4 regions of the Kitasatospora sp. NPDC092039 genome follow, and region 1 is predicted to be linked to each of the others. Evidence: riboswitches for the same ligand, from Rfam matches in the RefSeq annotation. Region 1 holds a riboswitch; each other region holds the start of a gene.
What was found. A riboswitch is a leader RNA that binds a small molecule or an ion and turns the genes downstream of it on or off. The one in region 1 is predicted to bind cyclic di-AMP.
Positions count from the first base shown of each region.

Region 2: linked by a shared signal. The riboswitch ahead of ACIQI7_RS30125 (peptidoglycan DD-metalloendopeptidase family protein) and the one ahead of ACIQI7_RS09470 (M23 family metallopeptidase) in region 1 are both predicted to bind cyclic di-AMP.
Region 3: linked by a shared signal. The riboswitch ahead of ACIQI7_RS24400 (transglycosylase family protein) and the one ahead of ACIQI7_RS09470 (M23 family metallopeptidase) in region 1 are both predicted to bind cyclic di-AMP.
Region 4: linked by a shared signal. The riboswitch ahead of ACIQI7_RS25210 (hypothetical protein) and the one ahead of ACIQI7_RS09470 (M23 family metallopeptidase) in region 1 are both predicted to bind cyclic di-AMP.

Region 1 covers NZ_JBIVSD010000003.1:668,997-676,322, reverse strand. The annotation lists gene ACIQI7_RS09475 (hypothetical protein) at 1-837, shown strand, start outside; gene ACIQI7_RS09470 (M23 family metallopeptidase) at 902-1,747, opposite strand; cyclic di-AMP (ydaO/yuaA leader) riboswitch at 1,761-1,919, opposite strand; gene ACIQI7_RS09465 (YiaA/YiaB family inner membrane protein) at 2,115-2,405, shown strand; gene ACIQI7_RS09460 (alpha/beta fold hydrolase) at 2,524-3,351, shown strand; gene ACIQI7_RS09455 (TetR/AcrR family transcriptional regulator) at 3,403-3,969, shown strand; gene ACIQI7_RS09450 (sensor histidine kinase) at 4,270-5,535, shown strand; gene ACIQI7_RS09445 (roadblock/LC7 domain-containing protein) at 5,519-5,932, shown strand; gene ACIQI7_RS09440 (DUF742 domain-containing protein) at 5,929-6,276, shown strand; gene ACIQI7_RS09435 (GTP-binding protein) at 6,254-6,889, shown strand; gene ACIQI7_RS09430 (cytochrome P450) at 6,886-7,326, shown strand, end outside.
Region 2 covers NZ_JBIVSD010000018.1:148,406-155,731, forward strand. The annotation lists gene ACIQI7_RS30120 (APC family permease) at 1-525, opposite strand, end outside; gene ACIQI7_RS30125 (peptidoglycan DD-metalloendopeptidase family protein) at 1,004-2,002, opposite strand; cyclic di-AMP (ydaO/yuaA leader) riboswitch at 2,005-2,142, opposite strand; gene ACIQI7_RS30130 (MFS transporter) at 2,497-4,038, shown strand; gene purB (adenylosuccinate lyase) at 4,064-5,503, opposite strand; gene ACIQI7_RS30140 (MarR family winged helix-turn-helix transcriptional regulator) at 5,567-6,022, opposite strand; gene ACIQI7_RS30145 (DUF3037 domain-containing protein) at 6,107-6,523, opposite strand; gene ACIQI7_RS30150 (HipA family kinase) at 6,520-7,275, opposite strand.
Region 3 covers NZ_JBIVSD010000013.1:13,670-20,995, reverse strand. The annotation lists gene ACIQI7_RS24415 (glycoside hydrolase family 13 protein) at 1-1,552, shown strand, start outside; gene ACIQI7_RS24410 (LacI family DNA-binding transcriptional regulator) at 1,578-2,597, shown strand; gene ACIQI7_RS24405 (hypothetical protein) at 2,737-2,937, opposite strand; gene ACIQI7_RS24400 (transglycosylase family protein) at 3,218-4,543, opposite strand; cyclic di-AMP (ydaO/yuaA leader) riboswitch at 4,530-4,731, opposite strand; gene ACIQI7_RS24395 (hypothetical protein) at 5,225-6,184, opposite strand; gene ACIQI7_RS24390 (DUF397 domain-containing protein) at 6,753-7,016, shown strand.
Region 4 covers NZ_JBIVSD010000013.1:211,569-218,894, forward strand. The annotation lists gene aceB (malate synthase A) at 1-436, opposite strand, end outside; gene ACIQI7_RS25200 (IclR family transcriptional regulator) at 715-1,512, shown strand; gene ACIQI7_RS25205 (hypothetical protein) at 1,687-2,514, shown strand; gene ACIQI7_RS25210 (hypothetical protein) at 2,642-4,006, opposite strand; cyclic di-AMP (ydaO/yuaA leader) riboswitch at 4,008-4,172, opposite strand; gene ACIQI7_RS25215 (MoaF-related domain-containing protein) at 4,626-4,955, shown strand; gene ACIQI7_RS25220 (alpha/beta hydrolase) at 5,144-6,286, opposite strand; gene ACIQI7_RS25225 (TetR family transcriptional regulator) at 6,582-7,202, opposite strand.

The DNA.
Region 1 (7,326 bases):
GCCGCCGACCTGCTCGACTGGGCGGCCGAGCAGGGCCGCGCGCCGGTGGCCGAGGGGCCGCTGCGCGCGGTGCTGGCGCTGCTGGAGCTGGGCGAGGGCAGGATGCGCGACGGCTGGCCCGAACTGACCTCCGACGCGGTGGAGCACCTGCTGTACGAGCGGCTCCACCTGTACGTCCAACCCGCGCCCGAGGAGGACCCGCTGGCCTACGGCGACGCCGTCCGGCTGCTGATCGACCACCAGCGGGCGGCCCGGCGGCTGAACGCCAAGCGCCAGGAGCGGCTGCACGCGGAGGCCGAGTGGCAGGGCGAGGTCGCGGCCGGGCTGCTGCGCCGCGCCGACCTGGTGACCTGGCCCCGGCTGTACGCGCTGCTGCTGCACGCGCACGGGGTGGACGTCACGGACGCGGCGGCGGTGCGGGACTGGCTGGCCGGCTTCGCGGAGCTGTCGGAGGACGAGCGGCTGGCCGCGTACGGGGCGCTGGTGCCGGCCGGCTGGCTGGACGAGCCGGACGAGCAGGGCTGGGGCCCGGGCCGGGTGCTGGCGGTCGGCATGGCCACGGACGGCGCGCGGCGGCTGCTGGAGCAGGGCCTGATGCGGCGCAGCTACCGCAACCTGGCCGAGCTGACCTCGCTGGGACGGCCGATGCCGGACGAACTGGCCGGGGACTTCGGCCGGTTCGAGGAGGCGGCGGTCGACGCGGCGCTCGACCTGTTCGGCGGGTGGACGGTGCCGGGGCTGCCGCGGCTGCTGGTGACGGAGTTCCCGGAGCTGGCGCCGGAGCCGGGCCACGAGGAGATCGAGGCGTACCTGGCGCAGCTGCCCGTCGAGGAGTGAGTCGGCGCGCGAAGGCCCCCGGCCCGGGAGCTGCGGCTCCGGGCCGGGGGCCTTCGCGGGTGCGTCAGAGGGTGAGGCCGCGCTGCTCGAGCCAGGGCTCGGGGTCGACCGGGGCGCCGCCGCCGGGGCGGACCTCCATGTGCAGGTGCGGGCCGGTGACGTTGCCGGTCGCGCCGACCTTGCCGATCTGCTGGCCGGAGACGACCTTGCCGGAGCCCTTGGTGATCGAGGAGAGGTGGCAGTACCAGATCTCGGTGCCGTCGGGCAGGGTCTCGACGATCCGGTAGCCGTACGAGCCGGCCCAGCCGGCCGAGGTGATGGTGCCCTGGCCGAGCGCGTGGACCGGGGTGCCGGTGTCGGCGGCGAAGTCCAGGCCGGTGTGCAGGTTGGCCCAGTAGCGGGCGCTCTGGCCGTAGTGGGCGGAGAGCCGGTACTCCTTCACCGGGAGGGTGAGGGCGGCGGCCTTGACCCGCTCGGCCTCCTCGGCGGCGCGCTTGGCCTCGGCCTCCTTGGCGGCGGCCTTGGCCTCCGCCTCCTGCGCGGCCTGCAGCCGGGCGGTCTCCTCGGCGGCGGTGCGCTGGCTGTCGGCCTGGTGCTGGATGCGGGCGGCGAGCGCGAGGCCGGGGTCGGCGGAGAGGGCGACCGGGGTCTCGTCCGGGGCCTCGACGGCGGGGGCGGCGGCCGGGGTGGCCGAGGCGAAGCCGGTGGCGCCCAGGGTGGCGGCGACGGCGGTGACGCCGAGCAGCGGGGAGGCTCCGCGGGTCTGACGCGGCATCCGGTGGCGGTTGGTCTCGACCTCCGGGCCGAAGGCCTCCGCACCGAAGGCCTCGGGGCCGTCCGTGCCGGGGTGGTCGAGAAGCTGGGTGCCGGCTGCGGAGCCGGGGTGTGCCGGGGTGTGCGTCGACGCCACGGGAGGCGCGCTCCTTTCCTTCCTTCGCGCCTACCGGGTTAGCTGACGGGTTCGGAGCAGGAAGGTCTCCTACGGCCGGGCCGGGGCCCCGCCGATTCACCCCAAGGAACGTGGTTCCCCGGCTCCCTGACCTGCCCGGGGGCCGGTCGGCGGGATTAGGCGACGGCGCACGGTGCCGTCTGGGTACGGCGTTGACGACCGCGCTGCGTTATCAAACGTTAATCCTAGGAGGCTCTGATTCCAAGCCATCCGTTCCGAGCAGCTTACGCCCAGGTGATCGGACGTCAACGAACGACCCCTCATGCACGGCTCCATCTGAGTACGCCTACTCATGTGCGGTCCGACCGGGCGGCCGCATCCTGACGCCATGAGCACACCGATGCAGAGCCGCACCACGGCCGCCTACTACATCCAGGCCGTCCTCTCCTTCGCCGTCTCGGGAACCGCCCTCGCGGTCGGGATCGCCTACCTGCCGGTCGGCGGGTGGACCCGGGCCTTCCTGGGGATCGGCCTCCTCTACACCGTCACCTCCGCGTTCACGCTGGCGAAGGTGATCCGGGACCGGCAGGAGTCCAACGAGATGGTGACCCGGGTGGACCAGGCCCGGCTGGAGAAGCTGCTCAGCGAGCACGACCCGTTCAAGGTGGAGGGGGTCTGACCGCCCCCTGCGCCGACTCGTCCGCCGACCGCTTGACGGCTAAGGCTATTAGCCTTAGCTTTATGGCTATCGGCGGCACCCGCCGATGCCCCGCACCGGCGGCCCGAGGAGGACCACCATGAACGGCACCACGACCCCGAGCACCCAGTACCTGACCGTTCCCGGCGGCCGGATCGCCTTCGACGACACCCGGCAGGGCGACGGCGCCCCCGTCGTCCTGCTGCCGGGCATGCTCGACAGCCGGGCCGCCTACCGGCACCTGCGCCCGCTGCTGGTCGCCGCCGGCCACCGGGTCGTCACCATGGACCTGCGGGGCTTCGGCGAGTCCTCCGTCGCCTGGGACGACTACGGCCCGGCCGCCCTCGCCGGCGACGTCCTCGCCCTGCTCGACCACCTCGGCATCGAGCGCGCCGTGCTCGCCGGGAACTCCTACACCGGGGCGACCGTCGTCAGGGCCGCCGGGGACGCGCCCGAGCGGGTCGCCGGGATCGTCCTGCTCGACGCCTTCGTCGAGAACCCGCCGCCGGGCGCCCTGATGCGGGGCGTCATGGGCCTGATGGGCGCGGCCCTCGTCCACTGGCCGGCCTCCTGGGGCTTCTACCTGCGCCGGATGGCCTTCCCCGGCGCCAAGCCCGCCGACTTCGACGCGTACGTGGACGGCCTGGTCGCCGCACTGCGCACCCCGGGCCGCAAGGCCGCCACCCGCGGGTACGTCCGCGGCGACTCGGCGCCGGCCGGCTGGACGGCCGCGGTGCGGTGCCCGGCGCTGGTGGTCATGGGCAGCGCGGACCCCGACTTCCCGAAGCCGGAACTCGTCGCCGACCGGCAGGCCGCCGCCCTGGGCGCGCGGAAGGTGATGATCGAGGGGTCCGGGCACTACCCGATGGCCGACAACCCGACGGCCACCGCGGACGCCCTGCTGCCGTTCCTCGCCGAACTCGGCTGAGCCCCGCCCCCGCCCGCCACCCGACCCCACCCGTACGGAGAGCCCGAACCCATGCCCCGCGTAGGACTGACCCCCGGCCAGGTCGTCGACCACGCCCTCGCCCTCATCGACGAGCAGGGCGCCGAGGCCCTCACCCTGGCCTCCGTCGCCGCCCGGGCCGGGGTCGCCACCCCCTCGCTGTACAAGCACGTCAGCGGCGGCCTGGCCGAACTGCGGCGGATGATCGCCGTCCGGGTCACCGGAGACCTGGCCGACCGGCTGGCCGAGGCGGCCGTCGGACGCAGCGGGGACGACGCCGTCGCCGCCGTCCTGCGCGCCTACCACGCGTACGCCACCGAGCACCCGCACCGCTACCACGCCCTGCCCCAGGCCCCGCAGCCCGACGACGACCTGACCCGGGCGGCCGCCCGGCTGGTCGGCGTGATCATCGCCGTCCTGCGGGAGTACGGCCTCGACGGCGCCGAGGCGATCCACGCCGCCCGCACCGTCCGCTCCCTCGCCCACGGCTTCGCGTCCCTCTCCACCGCCGGCGCCTTCCAGCTCGCCGAGGACCTCACCACCACCCACGACCGCCTCATCGCCACCCTCACCGCCGGCCTGCGCGGCTGGCCCGCCTGACCGCCCCGGCCGTCCCGCCCGGCCTCGGGGCTCGGCGCCCCTGCACCGGACGACGCCCCTTCCGCAACACCTCGCACACAGGCCCCACACATCACAGGACGCGATCCGGCCGACCGGCTCGGTCCCGCCGCCGGCCGCCGGGGCCGGTCAGGCCGGTGGGACGCCTCGTCAGGCGGTGCGATCGGGGTCGAACGAGCGCCGATTGACGCCGAATTGACTCGATATTGACGAGATCCGGTCACTTGGCGGGATCCGTTCACACCTTCGTAGGATCATCACCCTAGAATTCGCCGCGTGACGATGACTCAGTGGTCCGTAACGGCAACCGGCGTGCTCGCCGTCCTCGCCCTCGTGGCCGCCGCGCGGTACCGCGCCGTGTCCGTCACACACCGCCGCCGCGCCGACCGGCTGCACGGCGAACTCCTCGCCCTCCAAGACCAGCTGGCCGTCGAACTCTCCCGCCGCGGCGCCGAACTCGCCGCCGTCCAGCAGGAGCAGGAGCACACCGCCTCCACCCAGCGGGCCTTCCTCAGCGTCGCCCGCCGGATCCTGGTGATGGCCCACGACCAGCAGGCGCTGCTGGACGAGATGGAGCGCACCCACGACGACCCCGCGCTGCTGGAGGGCCTGCTCAAGGCCGACCACGCGGCCGCCCAACAGGCCCGGCTGGCCCAGACCCTGGCCGTGCTGTGCGGCGCCCGGGCCGGCCGGCACTGGCCGGAACCCGTCTCCCTGGAGGACGTCGTCCGCGGCGCCCAGTCGCGCATCCTGCCGTTCCAGCGCGTGGTGGTGCGCAGCCGCACCGAGACCGCCGTGGTCGGCGCCGCCGCCGAGGCGCTGATCCACGCGATCGCCGAGCTGCTGGACAACGCCACCCGCTACTCCCCGCCCAGCACCCAGGTGTTCGTCACGCTGATGCCGGTGCACAACGGCGCCGTCATCGAGATCGACGACGGCGGCGTCGGCATGCCGGAACAGGCGGTGGCCAAGGCCGCCGCCGCGCTGGCCGGCGGCAGCACCCTGGAGGTCTCCCGGCTGGGCGAGGTGCCGCAGCTGGGCCTGGCCGCGGTCGGCCGGCTCGCCGAGCAGTACGGCTTCCGGGTCACGCTCAGCTCGGCGCCCTCGCCGTACGGCGGCGTGCGCGTCGTCCTGCTGCTGCCGAACGCGCTGCTCACCGAGCCGCTGCCGCCCACCGTCCCCGGCCTCGGGCCGGACGACCGGGCGTTCAGCCCCGGTCCCCGACCGGCCTCTCCCGCCGGTCATCCCATGGTGGAGACCCCGCCCACCGGCCGGCACGCCGCCACCGGTGACGCCCCTCCCCCGCTGCCCCGCCGGAGCCACCGGCGCGACCGCACCGGCCGACCCGCCCAGCACGCCGCTCCCCCACCGCCGCCCGCGCCGCCCCACCGCTCGGCCCGGGACGCGCAGGCGTTCATGGCGATGTTCCAGGCCGGGACCGCCAGCGGCCGTTCCGCCGTCCGGGCCCAGGCCCAGTCAGACCGTTCCCTGCCCGCTTCCCCCCGACTTCCCCAGCGCTCCGGAGAGTTCCATGACCACCACCCCTGATCTCGGCTGGCTGCTCGCCGACATCATCGCCGTCCCGCAGGTCCAGCACGCCGTCGTCGTCTCCAACGACGGCCTGGAGATCGGCCGCAGCGCGGGCATCGCGCGCGACGACGCCGAACGGCTCGCCGCCGCCTGCTCCGGACTGCAGTCGCTGGCCCGCGGCGTCGCGACGGGCTTCGGCGGCCCCGGCAGCGCCACCCGCCAGATCGTCATCGAGTACGGCGGCGGCTACCTCTTCGTCGTCGCCGCCGGGGCCGGCGCCCACCTGGCCGTGGTGACCGGCGAGGCCGTCGACGCCGGCCTGGTCGCCTACCAGATGCAGGTCCTGGTCGAACGGATCGGCGCCCACCTCACCAGCCCGCCGCGCGTCGACCACGCGGCGGGGGGCCACCGTTGAGCGGCCCGGTCCGGCCGTACGTCATCACCGGCGGGCGCAGCCGCCCCACCCGGGCCGAGCTCGCCGTGGAGAGCCTGGTCAGCGCGTTACCGGAGGCGCCGGACCTGCCCGAGCACGAGCTGCTGAACCGCGAGCACCGGCGCATCCTCGCCCTCTGTCACAGCCTGCTGTCCATCGCCGAGGTGGCGGCCCACCTGGGGCTGCCGCTCGGCGTCGTCAAGGTGCTGGTCGGGGACCTGTGGGACCTCGGCGCCGTGCAGGTGCTCCCGCCCGTACCGCAGGCCGAACGCCTGCCCGCAACCCTTCTGGAAGAGGTGCTCGTTGGCCTCCGCCAACTCCGCTGAAGCCGCCCCCGGGGCCACCGGGTCCGCCGACGGGCCGCAGTACCTGCCCTCCTCGGTGCAGGGCGCGGTCAAGATCCTGGTCACCGGTCCGTTCGGGGTCGGCAAGACCACCCTGGTCGGCTCGTTGAGCGAGATCACCCCGCTGCGCACCGAGGAGACGATGACCGCCGCCAGCGCCGGCGTCGACGACCTCACCGGGCTCGCCGGGAAGAGCACCACCACGGTGGCGCTGGACTTCGGCCGGATCACGCTCAACCCGCGGCTCGCGCTGTACCTGTTCGGCACGCCCGGGCAGCAGCGGTTCTGGCCGCTCTGGGACGACCTGTCGCGCGGTGCGCTCGGCGCCATCGCCATGGTCGACCTGCGCCGTCCGGACGAGAGCTTCGACGTGCTCGGCCGGCTGGAGGAGCAGCGCATCCCCTTCGCGGTCGCCGTCAACACCTTCCCGGACACGCCGAGTTACCCGGAGGAGGAGCTGCGGTCGGCGCTGGACCTGCTGCCGGAGGTGCCGATCCTGTACTGCGACGCGCGCGACCGCCGGCAGGCCTACGACCTGCTGATCGACTTCGTCGACCACCTGCACCGCAGCTCGGTCCTGGAGCTCCAGGGATGACCGCCCCCGAACCGCCCGGGCCTCCCGGGTGCCCCGTCGCCCACGGCGGCGGCCGGCCCGGCGGGCTGCCCGTGGGCGTGCCGCTGACCCCGCTGTACGGCCCGGCCGTCGCCGACGACCCGCACGGCCTGTACGCCCGGCTGCGCGAGCGCTACGGGCCGGTCGCACCGATCGAGCTGGAGCCCGGGGTCGAGGCCTGGCTCGTCCTCGGCTACCCCGAACTGCTCGAACTCACCCGCAACGAGGCGCTGTTCTCCAAGGACTCGCGCCGCTGGCGGGTGCCCGCCGAGGGCCGGCTGGCCGCCGACTCCCGGCTGCTGCCGATGACCTCCTGGCGGCCCACCCTGCTCAACCTGGACGGCGCCGAGCACCAGCGGCTGCGCTCCGCCGTCTCGGACACCCTGGCCCAGATCGACCACCGCCAGCTGCGCGGGACC
Region 2 (7,326 bases), on a different contig from region 1:
CACCCTGGCCGTCAGATGCAGGTCGAACCAGGCCGTCACCCCGATCGCCGCCGCCCCGAACAGCGCGTACCAGCCCCAGCCCAGCTCCACCCCCAGCTGCGAACGGACCAGCCCACGCAGCGAGTACGCGAAGAAGCCGAGCGCCGAGGCCTCGGTGACGACGTACGCGAGCACCGCGAGCAGCCCCGAGGCCATCCCGACCACCCGGCCCAGCCCGTGCGAGACGTAGCCGTAGAACGCGCCGGCCGCGGTGATGTGCCGGGCCATCGCCACGTACCCGACCGAGAACACCGTCAGCACCACCGTCGCCACGACGTACGCGGCGGGCGCGCCGACTCCGTTGCCCTGTCCGACGATGATCGGCAGGTTGCCGGTCATCGCGGTGATCGGGGCGGCGGTCGCGAGTGCCATGAACACCACGCCGACCAGGCCGACCGAGTCCGCCTTCAGACGGTCGACCCGGCCCGCCCCGGGCCGCTCCCGCCCGACCGTCTCCCCCGTCACGTCCCCGCTCCGGACCGCCATCCGGCCTCCTCGCCTCCCGGACCCGCCCGACCGACCGGACCGGCCGGGGCGCTGACCGTCGCCAGCATGGCGCGCCGGGGACGCCCGCGGTGACGGCGACCAGCCTGCGGCACAGCGGAGTTGACGCCGCGTTCGACCGATCGAACGGCACGGCGGAGCCGGACGGCCCGGAAAGCGGACCCGAGCCCGGAAAACGGACCCGAGCCCGGAAACGACAGCGGCCGCGGAAAGCGGGCCCGGCCGCGGAAGGCGGGCCCAGCCCCGGACGACGGTCCCGGCCGCGGAAACGACAGCGGCCGGCCCGGCCGCACGAGGAGGTCCCCTCGTGCGGCCGGGCCGGCCTGGGCGTGTCCCGCGCCCATGTCCACTGTGCGGCGATCACCCGGTCGAGCGGTCACCCGACATGACCATCCCGGAGGATCGATTCGCCCCGCAGCAGCGGTGGTTCCTGAAACCCTGGAGGCTCAGCGCCCCCTGGTCAGAGCGCGACGCCGTGCGCGCGCAGGTAGGTGACCGGGTTGATGTCCGAGCCGTACTCCGAGCCGTTGCGGATCTCGAAGTGCAGGTGCGGGCCGGTCACGTTGCCGGTGGCGCCGGAGAGGCCGATCTGCTGGCCGACGGTGACGGTCTGACCGATCTTCACACCGATCGAGGAGAGGTGCGCGTACTCGGCGTAGTGGCCGTCGGCGAGCTTGATCTCGACCTCGTTGCCGTAGGCACCGCCGTTGCCGGCCTTGACCACGACACCGTTGGCGACGGCGCGCAGCGGGGTGCCGGTGGCGGCGACGAAGTCCTGGCCGGTGTGGTGGCCGGAGGCCCACATCGAGCCGGCCACGCCGTAGGCGGTGCCCAGCTTCGGGTTGGCCAGCGGGGCGACGTAGCCGGAGGTGGCGGCGGCGACCGGAGTGGCGGTCACGGTCGCGGCCGGAGCGGCGACCTGTACCTGGGTCTGGAGCTGCGCGGACGGCTTGGCGGCCTCGGTCTTCACCTGGACCTGGGCCTGCGGCTTGGCGGCCTGGGTCGCCGGAGCGGCCGGCTTGGCCGGGGCGGCGGGCTTCGCCGGAGCGGCGTCGGCGGACGGCGCGGCGGCGTGACCCGGCAGCGCGAGCTGCTGGCCCGGGAAGATCAGGTTCGGGTTGGCACCGACGACCGAGCGGTTCTGCTCGTACAGGGCGTGCCAGCCGCCGTCGACGTTCTTGGCGTCGGCGATCTTGGACAGGGTGTCGCCGCTGACGACGCGGTAGCTCTCCTGTGCGGCCGGGGCGGCGGCCCGGGCGGCCGGAGCGGCGGCGGGGGCGGCGGCCTGCGCGGCCGGCTTGGCCTCGGTGGAGGCGGCGGCCGGGGCGGCCGGAGCGGTGTGCGCCTGGGCGCTCACCGCGGTGACGAGCGGGAGGACGAACGACACGCCGGTGACGGCGGTGGCGATGCCGATGCGGGCGGCGCGGGGCAGGGCGATACGACGAGCCTGAGCAGGCATGGAAGTTTCCTCTCCGACGCCTGCGAGGTGAGCTGTCGGGTTCGGGCTGGAGTTGCCCGGCCGCATGCGCGGCTTCACCCCTAGCCGGTCCTGGACGCCCGCGCCCTGAGGCGCGAACTCCGGTCCGGCGACTTACCTGTGGGTCCCCCGCTCCTGCCGTACAGAGTTCGTTTCGAACCACCGGGCGGCGGCAGGACTCGGCGTTCCACCCGGTGGATCCGTCCGGACTGGCCGGGCGGTCGCTGAACTAAAACCCATCCGTTCGGGTGAAGCAATGTCGATCTCTTGAAACCGCAACGATCCCCCCTGCCCCGGTGACCCTCCGCAGGCCCGGCCGTACGGTGCGTACACAATCCATTCACCCCCTGCCACTGATCCACGACCCTGCGCCGAGATCGGCGACACTGCGCACCCGCCCGCTCACCCACCGCCCAAACCCAACACACCCACCGGTGACCCTTGTCACGTGCGCCTCAGCAGCGCAGGATTCGCCCGTGGCCACCTCCGAGGCCGGCACCCTGCGCCTGGGCACCGCGCAGGGACGCTGGGTACTACTGGCGACGGTGCTCGGCTCCAGCATGGCGATGCTCGACGGCACCGTGGTGAACGTCGCCCTGCCCCGCATCGGCGCCGACCTCGGCGCCTCCCTGGCGTCCCTGCAGTGGACGCTGAACGCCTATCTGCTCACCCTGGCGGGCCTGATCCTGCTCGGCGGCGCGCTCGGCGACCGGTACGGGCGGCGCAAGGTCTTCCTGATCGGCGTGGTCTGGTTCGCCATCGCCTCCGCGGCCTGCGCCGCCGCGCCGAACATCCACGTGCTGATCGCCGCCCGCGCCGTCCAGGGCATCGGCGGCGCGCTGCTCACCCCCGGCTCGCTCGCCATGCTCCAGGCGGTCTTCCACCCTGACGACCGCTCCGCGGCGGTCGGCCTCTGGTCAGGGCTCGGCGGGGTGTCGGCCGCGGTCGGCCCCTTCCTCGGCGGCTGGCTGGTGGACGGCCCCGGCTGGCGCTGGATCTTCCTGCTCAACCTGCCGCTCGCCGCCGCCGTGATCGCGGTCACCACCCGCTCGGTGCCGGAGAGCCGGGACGAGGGCGCCGCCGGGCGCTTCGACGTGCTCGGCGCCGTGCTCGCCGCACTCGCCCTCGGCGCGATCACCTACGCGCTGACCGCGGCCGGCGAGGGCCTGTCCCCCGCGGTCTGGATCAGCGGGGCGGTCGGGCTGGTGCTCGGCGTCGTCTTCGTGGCCGTCGAGCGCCGCGCGCCCGACCCGATGCTGCCGCTCGGGCTGTTCTCCTCCCGGCTGTTCACCGCGGTGAACCTGGTCACCCTGTGCGTGTACGCGGCGTTCAGCGGCGTCTTCTTCCTGCTGGTGGTGCAGCTCCAGATCGTGTCCGGGTTCTCGCCGCTGGTCTCGGGCTTCGCCCTGGTGCCGATCACCGTCCTGATGCTGGCGCTGTCCGCCCGGGCCGGCCGCCTGGGCAAGCGGATCGGCCCGCGCATCCCGCTGACCGTCGGCCCGATGCTGTGCGCCGCCGGGGTGCTGCTGATGCTGCGCACCGGGCCGGACTCCTCGTACTGGGTGGACGTGCTGCCCGCCGTCACGGTGATGGGCTGCGGGATGACGCTGCTGGTCGCGCCGCTCACGGCGACCGTGCTGGCGGCCGTCGAGGTCCGGCACGCGGGCATCGCCAGCGGGGTCAACAACGCCGCCGCCCGCGCGGCCGGCCTGCTCGCGGTGGCCGCCCTGCCGGCGCTGGCCGGGCTGAGCGGCGACGCCTACCGGGTGCCCGCCTCGGTCGACTCCGCCTTCCACACCGCGATGCTGATCTGCGCGGGCCTGCTGGCCGCCGGCGGGCTGATCGCCTTCGCGACCGTACGGGGCAACGTGCTGGCCCCCGAGGAGCAGCCGGTGGCCGAGCCGAACTGCGACTGGCCGTGCGGGACCACCACTCCGCCGTTCGACCCGGGCCACGTCCCCACGACGCGCGAGAACCCCGCCACCGGTCCGGCGGCGGGGCCCTCACGGGAGAGCTGACGCTACGTCAGGAGGTGCCGCCCGCTCAGAGGATGTCGCCCGGCGCGTACTTGGCGGCCTCCGGGTAGGCGGCCGCGACGGCCTCCACCTGGCGCACCACCTCGGCGACCTGGGCGCCGGCCGCGCCGGTGAAGGACAGCCGGTCGGCCAGCAGCGCGTCCAGCGCGGCGCGGTCCAGCGGGATCCGCTCGTCGGCGGCCAGCCGGTCCAGCAGCTCGTTCTCCCGGGCGCCCGCGCGCATCGCCAGCGCGGAGGCGACGGCGTGCTCCTTGATGACCTCGTGCCCGGTCTCCCGGCCGACGCCCGCGCGCACCGCGCCCATCAGCACCTTGGTGGTGGCGAGGAACGGCAGGTAGCGGTCCAGCTCGGCCTCGACCACGGCGGGGAAGGCGCCGAACTCGTCGAGGACGGTCAGGAAGGTCTCCAGCAGGCCGTCGAAGGCGAAGAAGGCGTCCGGCAGCGCGACCCGGCGCACCACCGAGCAGGAGACGTCGCCCTCGTTCCACTGGTCGCCGGCCAGCTCGCCGGTCATCGAGGCGTAGCCGCGCAGGATGACGGCCAGGCCGTTGACGCGCTCGCAGGAGCGGGTGTTCATCTTGTGGGGCATCGCGGAGGAGCCGACCTGGCCCTCCTTGAAGCCCTCCGTGACCAGCTCGTGGCCGGCCATCAGCCGGATGGTCTTGGCCAGGCTGGACGGCGCGGCGGCCAGCTGGACGAGGGCGGTGAGCACCTCGAAGTCCAGCGAGCGCGGGTAGACCTGGCCGACGCTGGTCAGCACGTGGTCGAAGCCGAGGTGCCCGGCGACCCGGCGCTCCAGCTCGGCCAGCTTCCCGGTGTCGCCGCCGAGCAGGTCCAGCATGTCCTGGGCGGTGCCGACCGGGCCCTTGATCCCGCGCAGCGGGTAGCGGGCGATCAGCTCCTCCAGCCGGCGGAAGGCGACCAGCAGCTCGTCGGCGATCGACGCGAACCGCTTGCCCAGGGTGGTGGCCTGCGCGGCCACGTTGTGCGAGCGACCGGCCATGACCAGCTCGGAGTGCTGGGCGGCCAGCTTGGCCAGGCGCACCAGCACGGCCACCGTACGGTCGCGCACGTGCTCCAGCGACTGGCGGATCTGGAGCTGCTCGACGTTCTCGGTCAGGTCCCGGGAGGTCATGCCCTTGTGGATCTGCTCGTGCCCGGCGAGGTCGCTGAACTCCTCGATGCGGGCCTTCACGTCGTGGCGGGTGACCCGCTCACGGGCGGCGATCGAGCCGAGGTCGACCTGGTCGATCACCCGCTCGTAGTCGGCGACGGCGTTCGCCGGCACCTCGACGCCGAGGTCCTGCTGGGCCTTCAGGACGGCGAGCCACAGGTGGCGCTCAAGGACCACCTTGTGCTCGGGGGACCACAGCTGGGCCAGGGTCGCCGAGGCGTACCGGGAGGCCAGGACATTGGGGATCTGGGGCTTCGCGCTCACGCTTCGCAAGCCTAACAGCCGAGGTCACGCCCCTCGCAGCCGCCAGGACGCTACGCCCGTAGAGCCCTGGCGCTACTGCGCGCCGCCCATACGGCCGGCCAGCACCGGCAGCACCTGGGCGCAGATCGAGTGCAGGGCGATCCGCTGCTCGTCGGTCATCGCCTCGAAGGCCTGGTGGGTCCTGGCCATCTCGCCGCGGATCAGGTTCAGGATCTCCCGGCCCTCGGCCGTGATCACCACGATCTTCACCCGGCGGTCACCGGCCGCGGCCTCCCGGTTGGCCAGGCCCAGCGTCTCCAGCCGGTCCACGATCCCGGTGACGTTCGACGCGTCGCAGCCCAGCCGCCCGGCCAGCGCCCGCATCGGCACCGGCTCCTGCACCGCGCCCAGCGCCTTGGCCTGCGAGGAGGAGAGCCCGTGCCGGGCCGCGGCCGCCGCGAAGTCCTGGAAGTACGCGGCACCGACGGCGGCCAACGCCTCCATCAACTCGGCGTTGGTCGGTACGGTCGTCGTCGCTGTCGAACCCATGGGGCCAGGGTACGACCAGGTGCTTCAGCAACTCAAGATTTGACCACGGCAACCGTCGGCGAGCCGTTCCGCGGCCGCCCGGAGTCAGAGCACCAGTTGGTCGAACAGCCGCCGCAGCTCCGTGTCCGGGTCCGCGGTCAGCCCGGTGTGCACCGGCCCCGGCTGGACGATCGCGCTGCGCGGCGCGGTCAGCCAGCGGAACCGCTGCCCGGGGCTGTCCCCCGCCGCCGGACCGGCCTGCGGCCCGCCGTGGCAGACCGCCTCGATCCCGTGCAGCGCCCGCCGCACGCCCTGCACGTCCGCCACCGGGTCCAGCGCCAACAGCCGGGCCTGGTCCAGGTGGGTACGGGCGGCGAGGTGCGAACTCTGCCGGCAGTACAGCAGCACCCCGACGTTGACGCACTCGCCGCGCTCGACCCTCGGCACCGCGCGGATCACGGCGTACTCGTAGTCGTGCAGCTCGACGGTGGCCGGCAGCGCGGACGACACGGACCCGGTCATGCGGACACCTCCGGCAGCCAGTCCCGCGGACCGGCCAGTCGCTCGGTCAGCTGGGCGCGGTACGCGGCGCGCACCTCGTCGGGCGAGTCGAAGCCGAACTCGTCCGCCAGCCAGACCTCGGGGATCTGCGCCACCGCGCCCTCGATCGCCGCCTCGGCGAGCGGCGCGAGCGCCTTGTCGGCCGCCGCCAGGTCCGGCCGGGCCCCCAGCAGCGCGTGGTCGGAGGCGTCGTACGGACGGCGGATCCAGGAGGCGGCACCCGACCAGTTGTGGTGGAAGATCAGGCTCGCGCCGTGGTCGATCAGCCGCAGCCCGCCGGTCGCCACCAGCAGGTTCGGATTGCGCCAGGAACGGTCGACGTTGCCGATCAGCGCGTCGAACCAGAGCACCTGCCCGGCGAGCTCCGGGTCCACCTCGAAGCAGAGCGGGTCGAAGTTGAGCGCGCCGCTGACGAAGGCCATCCCCAGGTTGGTCCCGCCGCTGGCCCGCATCTGGTCCTGGACCTGGTGGTCCGGCTCGCTGCGCGCGAGCACCGGGTCCAGGTCGATCGTCACCAGCTCTGGCACCGGCAGCCCGAGCCGCCGGCCGAGCTCCCCGGCCAGCACCTCCGCGACCAGTGCCTTGCGGCCCTGCGCCGCACCGACCCATTTCAGCGCGTACAGCCGCCGATCGTCGGCCTCGACCAGGCCCGGCATCGAGCCGCCTTCTCGCAGTGGCGTCACGTACCGGATCGCCGTCACCTCGGGTAGCACGGCCGACAGCTTATCGGTGTCCCCGCCGCTTCCTCTCCTTCCTCCACCACC
Region 3 (7,326 bases), on a different contig from region 1:
GGGTGACCTGCCCGGCATCCGCAGCCGCCTGCCCTACCTGCGCGACCTCGGCGTGGACGCGGTCTGGCTCTCGCCGTTCTACGCCTCGCCGCAGGCGGACGCCGGCTACGACGTCGCCGACTACCGCGCGGTGGACCCGATGTTCGGCACCCTGCTGGACGCGGACGCACTCATCCGGGACGCCCACGACCTGGGCCTGCGGATCATCGTCGACCTCGTGCCCAACCACTCCTCGGACCAGCACGAGTGGTTCCAGCGCGCGCTGCGCGAGGGCCCCGGCTCCCCGCTGCGCGAGCGCTACCACTTCCGCCCCGGCAAGGGCGAGCAGGGCGAACTGCCGCCCAACGACTGGGAGTCCATCTTCGGCGGCCCGGCCTGGACCCGCACCGAGAACCCGGACGGCACCCCCGGCGACTGGTACCTGCACCTGTTCGCCCCGGAGCAGCCCGACTTCAACTGGGAGAACCCGGCCGTCGCCGACGAGTTCCGCTCGATCCTGCGGTTCTGGCTCGACATGGGCGTGGACGGCTTCCGCATCGACGTCGCCCACGGCCTGGTCAAGGCCCCCGGCCTGCCCGACCTCGGCGGCGCCGACCAGCTCAAGCTGCTCGGCAACGACGTCATGCCGTTCTTCGACCAGGACGGCGTGCACGAGATCTACCGCAGCTGGCGCAAGATCCTCGACGAGTACCCGGGGCAGCGGATCGGCGTCGCCGAGGCCTGGACCCCGACCGTCCAGCGCACCGCCAACTACGTCCGCCCCGACGAGCTGCACCAGGCCTTCAACTTCCAGTACCTGGGCACCGATTGGGACGCCGCCGCACTGCGCGAGGTGATCGACCTCTCGCTCGACTCGATGCGCCCGGTCGACGCCCCCACCACCTGGGTGCTGTCCAACCACGACGTCACCCGGCACGCCACCCGGTTCGCCAACGAGCCCGGCCTCGGCACCCAGATCCGCACCCCCGGCGACCGCGAACTCGGCCTGCGCCGCGCCCGCGCCGCCACCCTGCTGATGCTCGCGCTGCCCGGCTCCGCGTACGTCTACCAGGGCGAGGAGCTCGGCCTGCCGGACGTCACCGACCTGCCGGACGAGGTCCGCCAGGACCCGTCCTTCTTCCGCCAGGCCGGCCAGGACGGCTACCGCGACGGCTGCCGCGTCCCGATCCCGTGGTCCGGCACCGAGGCCCCGTACGGCTTCGGCCCGGTGGCCGGCGGACCGTCCTGGCTGCCGCAGCCGGCCGAGTGGGCCGGGCTGAGCGTCGAGGCGCAGACCGGCGACCCGACGTCCACCCTGGAGCTCTACCGCAGCGCGCTGGCCGTCCGCCGGGCGCAGCCCGACCTCGGCGCCGGCACCGGGGTCGAGTGGCTGGACAGCCCCGAGGGCACCCTGGCGTTCCGCCGCGGCGCCTTCGTCTGCACCGTGAACACCACCGGCGAGCCGGTGCGGATCGCCGCCCCGGGCACGCTGCTGCTGGCCTCGACCGACCTCGTGGTGGACGGCGGCGAGACGGTGCTCGCTCCGGACACCACCGGCTGGTGGGCGGTCTGACGTGGTTGGAATAGGCTCTGGGACCGTGACTACGGCGCGACTCTCAGACATCGCGGCGCAGGCGGGGGTCAGCGAAGCCACCGTCTCCCGCGTGCTCAACGGCAAGGCGAACGTTTCCGCCGCCACCCGGCAGACCGTGCTGGCGGCGCTCGACGTGCTCGGTTACGAGCGGCCGACCCGCCTCCGCCAGCGCAGCGCCGGGCTGATCGGTCTGATCACGCCGGAGCTGAGCAACCCGATCTTCCCGGCGCTGGCCCAGGTGATCGAACAGGTGCTCAGCCGGCACGGCTTCACGCCGGTGCTGTGCACCCAGACGCCGGGCGGGTCCACCGAGGACGAACTGGTGGAGATGCTGGTCGACCGGGGGGTGGCGGGCATCGTCTTCGTCTCCGGGCTGCACGCCGACACCACCGCGGACCACGACCGCTACGCCCGGCTGGCCGGGCGCAGGGTGCCGTTCGTGCTGATCAACGGCTACAGCGAGAAGATCGACGCGCCGTTCATCTCGCCGGACGACCGCTCCGCGATGTGGATGGCGGTCCAGCACCTGGCGGAACTCGGGCACGAGCGGATCGGGTTGGCCGTCGGTCAGCGCCGGTACGTGCCGGTGCTTCGCAAGATCGAGGGCTTCACGGCCGCGATGTGCGACGTGCTCGGACGCACCCGGGAGGAGGCCGAGGGCCTCGTCCACCACACGCTGTTCAGCGTGGAGGGCGGGCACGCCGCGGCCGGCGCCCTGCTCGACAAGGGCTGCACGGCGATCGTCTGCGGGAGCGACATGATGGCGCTCGGGGCGATCCGGGCGGTGCGGCAGCGCGGGCTGTCGGTGCCGCAGGACGTGTCGGTGGTCGGCTTCGACGACTCGCCGCTGATCGCCTTCACCGAGCCGCCGTTGACCACGATCCGGCAGCCGGTCGAGGCGATGGCCACGGCGGCGGTGGACGCGCTGCTGGAGGAGGTCGGCGGGAACGCCGTCCAGCGCGGCGAGTTCATGTTCCAGCCGGAGCTGGTGATGCGCGGGTCCACCGGGGCCTGCGCGCGCTGAGCCCCGGCCGTCACGGCCGACGCAGGGGCCCCGGAGGGCGGTTGCTCTCCGGGGCCCCTCGGCGTGCGCGCGGTCGGCCGCCCGGGGTTCGGGGGTGGCCGGCCGCCGGAGTTCGGACGGCTCGGCGGCCGTCGGGTGGTCAGCCCTCCTGCGCCGTCGGGCGGTCGGCGGTGAGCCGGTGTCCGTCGGCGGCCTCGCCGGTGCGGGTCTCGGTACGGCGGCCGCGGGCCAGGTAGTCGCGCAGGATCAGCTCGACGGCGTCCTGTGGGTTCTTGGTGCCGGAGAGCATCATCGCGTCGATCGCGAGGTTCGCGTCGAGGGTGACGGTGACCTGGGCCATGTGACTCCTCCTCGGGTGCAGAGCAGCAGCATGCCCGTTGCGAGGAGGTGTCCACCACGGAATACGGCGGATCCGCGGAACGGGAGCAGGGCGGGCGGTCCGGGCGGGAACGCCGGAACCCCCGGGGAGAGCGACCAGACTCTCCCCGGGGGTGGCGGGTGGTCAGCGTTCGGACGATGACTGACAGCTGACAGATGATGAAATCTGTTATCTGTTATCTGTTATCTGTCAGCTGAAATCTGTCAGCCGTCGTCCGAACGCTGTCGGCCGTTCGCCGTCCTCAGACCCGGCCGGCGAAGTCCGGGGCCCAGTTGGCGATGGTCTGCTCGCGGACGCCGGAGCTGGGGTTCGCGGCCTCGACGTACTTGCCGTTGCCGACGTAGATCGCGACGTGGTAGACGCCGGAGTCCTTGCCGTTGTTGGACCAGAACAGCAGGTCGCCCGGCTGGAGGCTGTCCAGCGAGACGTGGGTGCTGGCGGCGGCCTGGTCGGCGGCGACGCGCGGGACGGAGATGCCCGCGGCGCGCAGCGCGGCCTGGGTCAGGCCGGAGCAGTCCCAGCCGCCGTTGCCGGTGCCGCCATAGACGTACGCCTGACCGACCTTCGACTCGGCGAAGGAGACCGCGGCGGCCATGCTGCCGGTGGCGGCCGGAGCCGGAGCCGGAGCCGGAGTCTGGGCCTGGGGCTGCGGAGCGGGCTTGGCGGCCGGGGCCTGGGACTGGGCGGTCGGCTGGGCGTTCACGGCGCCGCCGTTCGCGGACCGGCCGGACTTCTGCGAGCGGTCGAACCAGGTGAAGTCCGCGCCGGACTTGTCGGCGGACGACCCGTCGAAGGACAGGTGCTGGCCCGGGTAGATGGTGTCAGGGCCGTCGGTCAGGGTGCCGCGGTTGAGCTCGTACAGCCGCTCCCAGCCGCCCTGCACGTTGTGCCGGTCGGCGATCGAGGACAGCCAGTCGCCCTCGACCACGGTGTAGTCGCCGCCCTGGGCCTGCTGCTGGCGCTTCTGGGCCCAGTCGCCGCGGCTGCCGGAGGCGGCGGAGTCACCGGCGTCCTGAGCGTCCTGAGCGGGCGCGGCGGGCTTGGCGGCCGGGGCCTGCGCGGGCTTGGTGGCGGGCTTCGCGGCCGGAGCGGCCGGCTTGGCGCTCTGGGCGGGCGCGGCGGTGGTCGAGCCGGCGGTGGAGCCCGCCGAGGTGTCGACGGCGGCCGGGGTGCCGCCCTTGGTCAGGCCGGCCTTGACGGAGCAGACGGGCCAGGCGCCGGGGCCCTGCGAGGCGAGGACCTTCTCGGCGACGGCGATCTGCTGGTCCTTGGTGGCCAGGTCGGCGCGCGCCGCGAAGGCGGTGCCGCCGAAGGCGGACCAGGTGCTGGAGGTGAACTGGAGGCCGCCGTAGAAGCCGTTGCCGGTGTTGATGCTCCAGTTGCCGCCGCTCTCGCACTGGGCGACCTTGTCCCAGGTGGCGACGGTGGCCGCGGAGGCGGTGCCCGAGGTGAGGCAGGGGACGGTGAGGCCGACGCCCGCGACGCCGAGGGCGGCGATCACGCGGCGGGTGCGGCTGGACAGGCTGGTGCCGTTGGTGGGCAGCATGAAGACGCGGTCCTCTCCCACGCCTGCGAGGTGAGCTGTCGGATTCGGGCTGGAGTTGCCCGGCCGCGCGGTGAGCGCGGCTTCACCCCTAGCCCTGGACCGTTCCGAAGAGCGGTCCGGGGCGACTTACCTGTGGTTCCCCCGCTCCTGCCGTGGTGCGTTTTCGCGCTGCCAGGACATCCGACGGCAGGACTCGGCGTTGCGGATGACCGGGTTCGTGTGGTCACGAACGGGGAGCACGTTAATCAGACTTAAGTTCAACCGCAAATGCCTGTGACGCACATCACGGTTTAGTGGAAACTGCCAAAATTGCGGCCGAGCATGATCGTAAATGATCGTTTTCAAGCAATGTCGTTGCAGAAAGCGACAACTGGCTTCGCCTCAGAAGTGACGTGACGGAGCGTCGAATCGCGGAACAGTGCGCTCCGAAGACCGGGGGAGCGGCCTCGATTCAAGTGCCCGGGGCCGCGCTCCCCATTTCCCTTCAAATGACGCCAGAACGGACATTCCACTTCATCGCCGTCCGACTCCCCGTACGGGACGGGGCCTTCCGCGGCAGCCACGGAAGGGGCCAATCCCATTCCCGGCCCGACAGGGCGGGGGCCGATGCCGGCGGGCAATGCGGCGGGGGCCAATGCGAAGGGCCCGGAACGCGAACCGTTCCGGGCCCTTCTGCGCGCGCGAACCGGCGCGCGGTGTCGACTACTGCCCGAGGGGCTTCTCGGCGGCCGCGTGGGCGCCGCGAACGCCCTCCAGGGCCCCCTCGGCCGAGGCGGCGGCCGCGGCCTCCGCCTCGGCCCGCGCCAGGTCCTCCGCGGACGGCACGGGCAGCGCGGCCAGGTAGGTGGAGGCGATCAGCTGGCCGACCGACGGGTAGGCGCCCAGCGGCGCGGCCGACGGGCAGCCGGTCTCCTCGGCGGCGGTGGCGAGCAGCTCGGAGTCCGCCTCCGGGCCGATCACCAGCGGGGCCAGCGCCGGGCGCTGCGAGCCGGTGTCCCTGAGGTGGTTGACGGCCGCGGCCACCGACCCGGGCACGTCGAGCGCCGCGGCGACGACCGGCACGGCCAGTCGGGCGGCCAGCAGCACACCGGTGATGCCGGCCGCGGCGGCCGCGTCCTCGCCGCCGACGGTGGTCAGCACCACGCCGTCGGCGGCGGTCGCGATGGCGAACAGCCGGGCGCGGTCGGCCCGGGCCAGCCCGGCCTCGGACAGCCGGACGTGCACGGCCTCGGCCAGTAGCGGGTGCGGGCCCAGCGGGTCGGTGATGGGGGCGCCGTACTCGGCGGCGAGCGCGTGAAGCTCGCTTAGGAAGGTGTGCGGGCCGGGCACCAGCGGCACCAGGACGGGCATCGGCAGCCCGGCCTCGGCGGCCAGGGCCAGCAGCTCGGCCACCGTGCGGTCCTCGCCGCCCGCGACCTCGGCGCCGCCCCCGGGGAGGTAGCCGACCGCGGTCTGCACGCCGTTCTGCTCGGTGCGGACGATCGAGAGCAGTTCCTCGACGACCGAGCGGGACTCGGGCCCGGCGGTCGCGGGCACGGCGAGCACCAGGGCCGGGGCGCCGGCCGGGATCTCGGGGCGCTCGGGACGACGGTGGCGCCCCCGCGCACGGGAGCCTGGAGTGCGGACGGGCAGTGGCGCGCCCGGAATGGCTGCGGTGCTCATGCCGGAGATCGTAGGACATCGGCCCGCCGGGCTTGCAGTCGGCTGCCGGACAGGATTCGCGCGGTCACGGTGCGGACCCCGCGCGAACCCGGTGCGTCTCCGGCGCCGGTCCGGGCGCTTTGCCTACAATCCGGACATTCTTCACCCAACCCCCGCACGGCCGCCGGTGGTTGCCACGACGCGAACCGCGGGGACGGGCGTTGCACCCGGGGTGCGTGAGATGTCTCACAGCATGTGAATGGTTTGACGGAGGGTCACGAGTGCGCGACTCCCGGCGTTCGAAGATCAACATTCAGCGGGGAGGTGCTCACGGCCGGTTATCACGAGCCCGGTGAATCATCGGCTATGTCCGTTTACGTACCGTCAGAAGAAGGCCCGTGAAGAGTTGGCGGATGCGGGTAAAAGGCCTGGTGCACCTGCAACGTCCCGTGCTGATGCACGTGCACTGCAGCTATCATCGCGTCAAGTGAGGCGTTGTGCCGGACCGGTACGGGGCCGGCCCGTTCGTTCCGACGGTGCCGGGGGCGCCGCGCTGGACGACAACTCCGGAGCTCTTCGGGAGATTTCTATGCACGACTCGCAGGACACGCACGGCTCGTACGACACCTACAACGGGATGGCCGCGGCCGATCTCCGGGGGGTGGTCTGGCAGAAGAGCCGGCACAGCAACTCCCAGGGCAACTGCGTCGAGTTCGCGGCCCTGCCGGGCGGCGACGTGGCGATGCGCAACTCGCGGTTCCCGGACGGTCCGGCCCTCATCTACACCCGGGCCGAGATCGCGGCCCTGCTGCTGGGGGCGAAGGACGGGGAGTTCGACCACCTGGCGGTCTGACCGACTGCCGTGCTCCATCATCGGGGGGCCGTCGTGGGTGCCGACACCACGACGGCCTTTGTCTTTCCCTCTTCCGGATGCCGCTGCTCCGGAAATCGTCGCTCCGGGAATCGTCGTTCCCGAAACCGCTGCTCCGGATGTCGCCGCCCCGGCTGCCGCTCCACCGGGGGAGCACGTCCCGGAATCCGCCGGTCGCTCCATGGCACCGGAAATCCGCGGCGGGGCCTGGGGGAAGGGCCCGGGGTGTGGTCCTCCCGGGGTTTCCCTCGACCGGCCGCACGCCGTCCGGCGCGGGATCCGTCCTGGGGTG
Region 4 (7,326 bases), on a different contig from region 1:
CGACCACGTTCTCCCAGGTCGGGGAGGTGGCGTCCTCGAAGTCGGCGAGCCAGACCCTCGCCCCGGAGTTGAGCGCGTTGACGACCATCTTGCGGTCGGTCGGGCCGGTGATCTCGACCCGGCGGTCCTGGAGTGCGCGGGGCGCCTCGGCGACCTTCCAGTCCCCGGCCCGGATCGCGGCGGTCTCGGGGAGGAAGTCGAGCGTGCCGGTGGCGGCGATCTCGGCGCGACGGGTCCTGCGCCTGGCCAGCAGCTCCTGCCGCCGCCCCTCGAAGGCACGGTGGAGCCCGGCGACGAAGGCGACCGCCTCGGGCGTGAGCACCTCCTCCGCCCGGTGGACGCGGGGGCCGGCGACGGTGACGACCGGAGCGGCGGTGGAGGCGGTTGGGGGTACCCCCGACCGGAGGCTGGGCGACGGCCCCTGATCTGCAGCCATGAGCAGGACACTCCTAAGACGGTTGGACCTGGCGAAGGAAGCTCCGGCGGGAACCCCTTCCGGAAACTTCTCAGGGAACTCGGTCGGCGAACTCGGTCGGCGAAGTAGTTCCGCGAAGTCGCTCGGCGAACTCGCTGGGGACTTCCTCGATCGGGACCGCCGAGTTCGGCGAGTTCGATTCTGTAAGGTGGAGACTAGTTTCCGCGATACAGAATTTCAACGATTTGTTGAAGAGATCGCCGGGACTCCACTCCTCCCCGACAGCGAAGGGAACGCCGGTGGTTGCGACCCCCGACCCAGCATCGACGACAGGCGCCGACCGCGCGGGCGGCGGCGTGCAGTCCGTCGAGCGCGCCTTCCAACTCCTGGAGGCGCTGGCCGACTCCGGCGGCGTGGCCACGCTCAGCGAGCTCTCCACCACCTCCGGCCTCCCCATGCCGACCATCCACCGACTGGTTCGTACCCTCGTCCAGCAGGGCTATGTCCGCCAGGACACCGCGCGCCGCTACACCCTCGGCCCCCGGCTGATCCGCCTGGGCGAGACGGCCGGCCGGCTGCTCGGCAGCTGGGCCCGCCCGTACCTGGCCGAGCTCATGGAGGCCACCGGCGAGACCGCCAACCTGGCGGTGCTGGAGGGCGGCGAGGTGGTGTACGTCGGCCAGGTGCAGTCGCGCCGCTCGATGCGGATGTTCACCGAGGTCGGCCGACGGGTGCAGCCACACTGCACCGGCGTCGGCAAGGCGCTGCTCGCCCAGCTGCCCGAGGACGAGGCGCGCGCCGTCCTCGGCCCCAATCCGCTGCCCGCGCACACCGAGTACACGGTCACCGACCCGCAGGAGCTGATGCGCCAGCTCGCCGAGGCGCGCGAGCGCGGCTACGTGGTCGACGACCAGGAACAGGAGATCGGCGTCCGCTGCATCGCGCTCGCCGTCCCGGGCGCGCCGACGCCCACCGCCCTCTCGGTCTCCGGACCGGAGGCCCGCATCCGGGCCCTGGAGGAACCGACCGGGGCCGCCTCGCTCGTACCGGTGATGCAGCAGATCGCGACCCGGCTGGGGCAGGTCCTCGCCCCCTGACCGCTCGTCAGCCCCCGCTGTCGGCCGTCCCGGCCGGGACGGCCCGTCGCGTCATCCGTTCGGGCGGACGACGGGCGGGTTGCCACCGGGCTCGGGCGGCGGCTCCGCCAACCTGGTGCCGACGCGGCCCGCGACGGCGCGGGCGGCCGGGATGCGAGGGCAGGGTGAGCGGGGATGGAGCAGCAGCACCGCGGCGTGCGGGACGGCGACGCACCGGGTGGCGAGGGGCCGCACCGTGACGGGCGGCGCACCGCGAGAGGGCGGAGGTCCGGCGGGGCCGGGCTGGTCGCGGCCGTGGCGGCGGGGTGCGCGGTGATGGTGCTGGCCGGCGACCCGTCCTGGGCGCTGCGGCGGCCCGAGCCCCGGCCCGCGCTGGAGGTCACGGCGGGCGCACCCACGGCGACCACCCTGCCCGCGCCGTTGACGCCCGAGGCCTCCACCCTGCCGGCCCCGTCGACACCCGAGGCCTCCACCCTGCCCGCGCCGTCGACGCCTGAGGCCTCCACCCTGCCCGCGCCGGTGAAGCCCGGGGCAGGCACCGGGTCCGGGTCCGGAACGTCCGGGGCCTCCACGCTGCCCGCGCCGGCCGCCGCCCGGACGTCCGATTCCGACCTGGAGGTGGTCAGGCTCGACCCGGACGCGGCCACGGCCGGCGGCACCACCACCATCCACGCCTTCGTCGGCAACGCAGGCCCGGACACCACCGCGTCCCCGTTCACGGTCGTGGTCGCCCTGCCGGAGGGCGTCACCGCGGAGGGCCCCTACTTCCCGTCCGATTGCCAGGTGATGGCCCACGGCCGCATCGTGCGGTGCGTGTTCGGCCCGGGTCTGCGGGAAGCGCGCAGCGCGACCGCCCTCATCCCGGTCCGGCTCGACCCGCGCCTGCCGGCGGGCAGGTTGGGCGGCGGGGCGGTCACAGTGCGCAGTGCGGACGACCGGAACGAGGCCAACAACCGGCAGCCGTTCGACATCACGGTGGTCGAGAGGGTCGCCCGTTCCTGAACCACCTGGTCCCGCCGACAGGAGTGGCCCTACCGGCGGGATGCTCCTGTCTGCGGGATCCTCCGGCCGGCGGGGCGGTCCGCCGGGCCCGGACGCCTCGCGGCGTCCCGCCCTCGCCGCGCCCGTCCTACCGGTAGACGCGGACGTAGTCGGCGGCGAAGGCGATCGGGGCGGTCCCCTGCGGCGCGGGGTGGTACTGCCCCGCGCACACCGAGAGGTTGAGGATCAGGTACGCCGACCAGCCGGTGCCGACGCCCTTACCGTCCGAGAAGACCTTGACGCCGTTGACGTACCAGTCCACCGAGGCGGCGCCGTAGTAGGTGCCGATGGTCACCCACTGGTCCTTCGCGATCGCGCTCGCGTCCGTGTAGTACTTCCCGTTGCCCGGGTTGACGTGGTTGGTCAGCTCCAGCAGGTTCGGGTTGTCGGGGTGGTACTCGAAGGAGTCGATCTCCCCGTTGCCGTTCTTCCAGGTCCACAGGGCCGGCCAGGCGCCGCTGCCGGCGGGCAGCTTGACCCGGGTCTCGGCGTAGTCGCCGGTCTTGACCTGGAAGCCCTCGCTGGAGCCCTCGGTGGTCAGGAAGCCGGTGTTCCAGGACTGCTTGCCGTTCTCCAGCACCGGACCGCCGGACGTGGCGGTGAAGGTGGCGATCCCGTTGGCGACGCCGACGTTGTTCCTGTTCAGCCAGTCGAGCTTGTTGTCGCCCGGGTTGTGGTTGCCGTAGCGGTACGCGGTGCTCTTGTCACCGACCCAGCGCTGACCCCAGCTGATCGCGCCGTTGAACTCGTCCGACCAGGTCAGCGACTTGCCGGCGACCGGGGAGGACGGCGCCGGGGTACTCGGGCTCGGGGTGGTGCTGGGGGTGGTGCCCGGCGTGGCCGTGGGGGTCGGCGTGGCCGTGGGGGTCGCGGTCGGGGTGGCCGTCGGGGTCGGGGTCGGGGTGGCCGTCGGGGTCGGGGTCGGGGACGCGGTCGGGGTGGACGTCCCGGTGGCGGAGACCACCAGCTGCTGCGAGGGCAGGTTGTGCCAGCCGCCGCCGAGGTCCTGCCAGAAGCCGAACTGGGTGTACGTCCCGGCGGGCAGGGTGCGCGCGCCGCTGGTGAAGCTGACCCCGCTCGGGCAGATCTGCACGTTGGAGGCGTTGCCGGGGAAGTCGAGGTTGGTGCCGCGCGCGTCGCGCACGCCCACGCCGACGGTCTTCGCGGTGAAGCAGGCCGAGGAGTGCAGGCCGAGCGAGGCGGTGGTGGCCTTGCCCGCGACCATGGTGGCGGGGGCGAGCCGGTCCTGGGTGACGGTCGGCGCGGTGGCGGCCTGGGCACCGTTGACGGACGGCAGGCCGAGCAGGCCGGCGCCGCTGATGGCGAACGCCCCGGTGGCGGCGAGCGCGGCGTTGCGGCCTCGGTGGGACGGGCGGGCGTGGCGCGGGCCGCGGCGGCGGGCGGGCGCGGGAGCGAGCGCGGGCCGGTGCGTGGAGCTGGCAGGCTGGTGCATGGGGTGACCTCTGCGACGCCTGCGAGGTGAGCTGTCGGATTCGGGCTGAGGTTGCCCGGCCGCCGGTGGGACGGCTTCACCCCTAGCCGCGGCCGCACGCGGGAGCGTACGGGCCGGGCGCTGACCTTGGTTCCCCCGCTCCCGTCCGCTGTGGTGCTCGGTGACCCGCCGGCGGGTGGACGGGACTCGGCGTCCCGGCGGCGGGGTCCGCGAGGGCGGACGACCGTTGCAGGCTAGGCGGGTCGTCCGTGAACGGACAACCCGGGCCGCCCCGTTGTCGCGCAGCTCACAGTGGTGTCGATCAACGACGCCGGGTGGCAGCCGAGTTGATCGTTCTCCGGGAGCGGCGGGCTGCGGCCGGGCCGGGCGGACGTTCCGGCCGGCGGGGACAGGGCACGCTCCAGGGCGGTTCAGGCCGGTGAGCTGCCTGCCGGCAGCGCTGGTGGCCTGGCGGCGACCTGGCGGCGGGCCGTACCGTGGCGAGTACCTGACCGAGTGGGCCCGGTCGGATAAATTGGGAGTCGGACATCATCCGCCGTGCACAAGAGTGGCGAGCCCGACCGGGTGCTCGCCACGACCCGACAGACGCGACCTGACCGAGACGAGGACCCGCCCCACCATGACCGCGCCCCTGCCCGCCTTCGCCGGCCGCACCTACCTCTTCCAGGCCGACAACGGCGCGGCCTTCCGCAACACCTACTCGGCCGACGGCACTCGGCTGCGCTGGGAGGGCCTAGGCGAGTCCGCGGGCCAGTGGGAGGACGTGCGGCTGCACGTCGCCGAGGTCGCGCCGGAGATCTACTTCGTCAGCTGGACCGAGCAGAGCGGGATCACCGTCAGCCATGTGATGGACCTCGGCAAGCTGACGGTGCGGGCCTTCTGGACCTTCGAGGGCGAGGGCGGCCGGGTCGGTGAGCTGCACACCGGGACGCTGGAGCGGGTGGCCTGAGCGGCGGGACCGCCGGGCGGGGGCCGTGAGGCTCCTGAACGACCCGACCGGCCCTGGACCGGACCGCAACGACCGAACCCCCGGGCCGTGGCTCCGGGGGTTCGGTCGTTGCGGTCCGCTCGTTGTGGTTCGGTCGTTGGGGGTCTGGTCCTTCGGGGCCGCTCGTTCGGGCTCGCGGTCGGTCAGGTTCAGACGGTCTGGTTCGGCACCTTGAGGTGCTGGGACAGCCACTCCAGCGAGGACGGCAGCAGGGCGCTCCAGGTCTCGAAGTTGTGGCCGCCGTTCTCCAGCATGCTGTACGAGACCTTCATCGGGCTCCGCACCGCGTCGACGAAGGCCTCGGTCTCCTGCCGGTAGCCGCCGTCGCCCTTCTTGGTTCCGGCCAGCAGCACGGACACCTTCGGCTGCGGCAGGTTCTTCAGCCGCCACATCAGGTTGGCCTCGTCGCGGCGCTGCTTGCTGCCGCCGAAGAGGTCGCCCGTGGTCGGGTCGTCGGCGGCGTCGTAGTAGGCGGAGAGCGCGACGGCGGTCGGGAAGACGTCCGGGTGGCGCATGGCCAGCTTGAGCGCGCAGTAACCGCCGGTCGAGTTGCCCATGAACGCCCAGGCCTGCGGGTCGGTGGAGACCCGGTAGCTGGCCTGGATCGCCGAGGGCACGTCCTTGGTGAAGTAGGTGTCGGACTGCGGGCCGTTCGGGACGTCCTCGCACTCGGTGTCCTGCGGCAGCGCGGGCGAGGGACGCACCAGGACCATGACGGTCGGCTGCATCCGGCCTTCCTGCAGCAGCTTGAGTGCGGCGCCCGGGTAGTTGAAGCGGGTGATCAGGTTCTCCGCGATTCCTGGGAATCCGGTGCTGACGATCACGGCCGGGAACTGCTTCTGGGCGTACTCCGGCTGGAAGTACTGCGGGGGCAGGTAGACGTAGCCCTCGGTGGACAGCCGGCTGGCCGCGCCGTCGATCCGGACCTTGCGGATCTCGCCGGACTGGCTCGGCTCGCGGCCCATCGCGCCGCCGCCCTTGACCGAGGCCTGGCCCACCGTCTCCACCATCAGCCGGCCGGAGGCGTCCGCCTTGTTGTGTATGACCACCGGGCCGGTGTCGCCGGTGCCCAGCAGGTCGTCCCAACTGCTGTAGAAGGCGAAGTAGTTGTTCGCGACCAGGCCGAGCGCGGCGAGCACCGCGAGCTGGGTGGCGAGCAGGGCGCCGATCCGGCCGAGCACCGCCTGCCAGGTCTTCTTCGCGAGTCTGGGCCACAACCAGACCGTGCCGACCATCATCACGACCGCGACCAGTGCGGTCAGCGCCAGCACCTTGTGGCTCGTCAGACCCATGTCCTACTTGCTCCCACGCCTCGAACTCCAGTCCCCTCCGCTGGGGACATCCGAGGAGGTCACCCCGGTTCCCCCCGCCGGGGCGCGAGGAACAACCCTAACGCCAGCTGGGAGAAAGCTGATCGCCGCTGGGAGGCCACGGAGAGCGGAGTGGACGGATGACAACGTTCAGATAACAGATTTCGAAAGTTGTCATCTGAATTCTGTTACCTGTCAGCCGTGAGACGTGAGCCGTGAGCCGTGAGCCGTCAGCCGTCGAATACCGGCGGGGCGCGGAGCATGAGCCCTCACGGGCTCAGCCCGTCCGCTCCCACAGCCGAAGCCCCGCCGTGAGCTCGCGCATGCAGCGCGCGCCGAGGTCCTGCGGGGAGCCCGGACCGTCGAGGGGCGCCTCGGAGGACGCCCACTGCTCCAGCGCCACCCGGATCGCCGCGGTCGCAGCGGCGGAGGCCAGCCGGATCTCCAGCGGGTCGGTGCCGTCCGGGCAGCGCTCGGCGAGGGCCGTCCGCAGCCGCTCCTCCGAGTCGGCGTGGACGCGCTGCCAGGTGGCGTTCAGCTTCGGATCGCGCAACAGTCCGCGGGCCCACCGCATCATCTCGGCCCGCGTCTCGTCCACAGGGGTCAGCGACGCGACCGCCGCGCGTTCCAGCGCCTCGCGCACCGGCAGCTCGGCGGGGCTCGCCGCGAACAGCTCCACCCACTCCTGCCCGCCCGCCGCGAGCAGCGGGGCGACGGCGTCCTCCTTGACGGAGAAGTACCGGTAGAAGGTGCGCAGCGAGATGCCCGCCGCGAGGGCGATCTCCTCGGCGGTGACCGCCTCCGCCCCCCGCTCGGCGAAGAGCGCGGCGGCGGTACGGGCGATCTCCAGGCGGGTGGCCTCACGGCGGCGCTGGGTCAGGGTCGGGCGTCCGGTCACGGGCCCAGCCTACGCGGGTGATTGCCAGAGTGGCATGTCACGCCTAGATGACACATTGAGACTTTTTGGCACAGCATGCCACTTCGACGTACCGTGTCTCCCGAGGTCGAGAGACCACGAACGA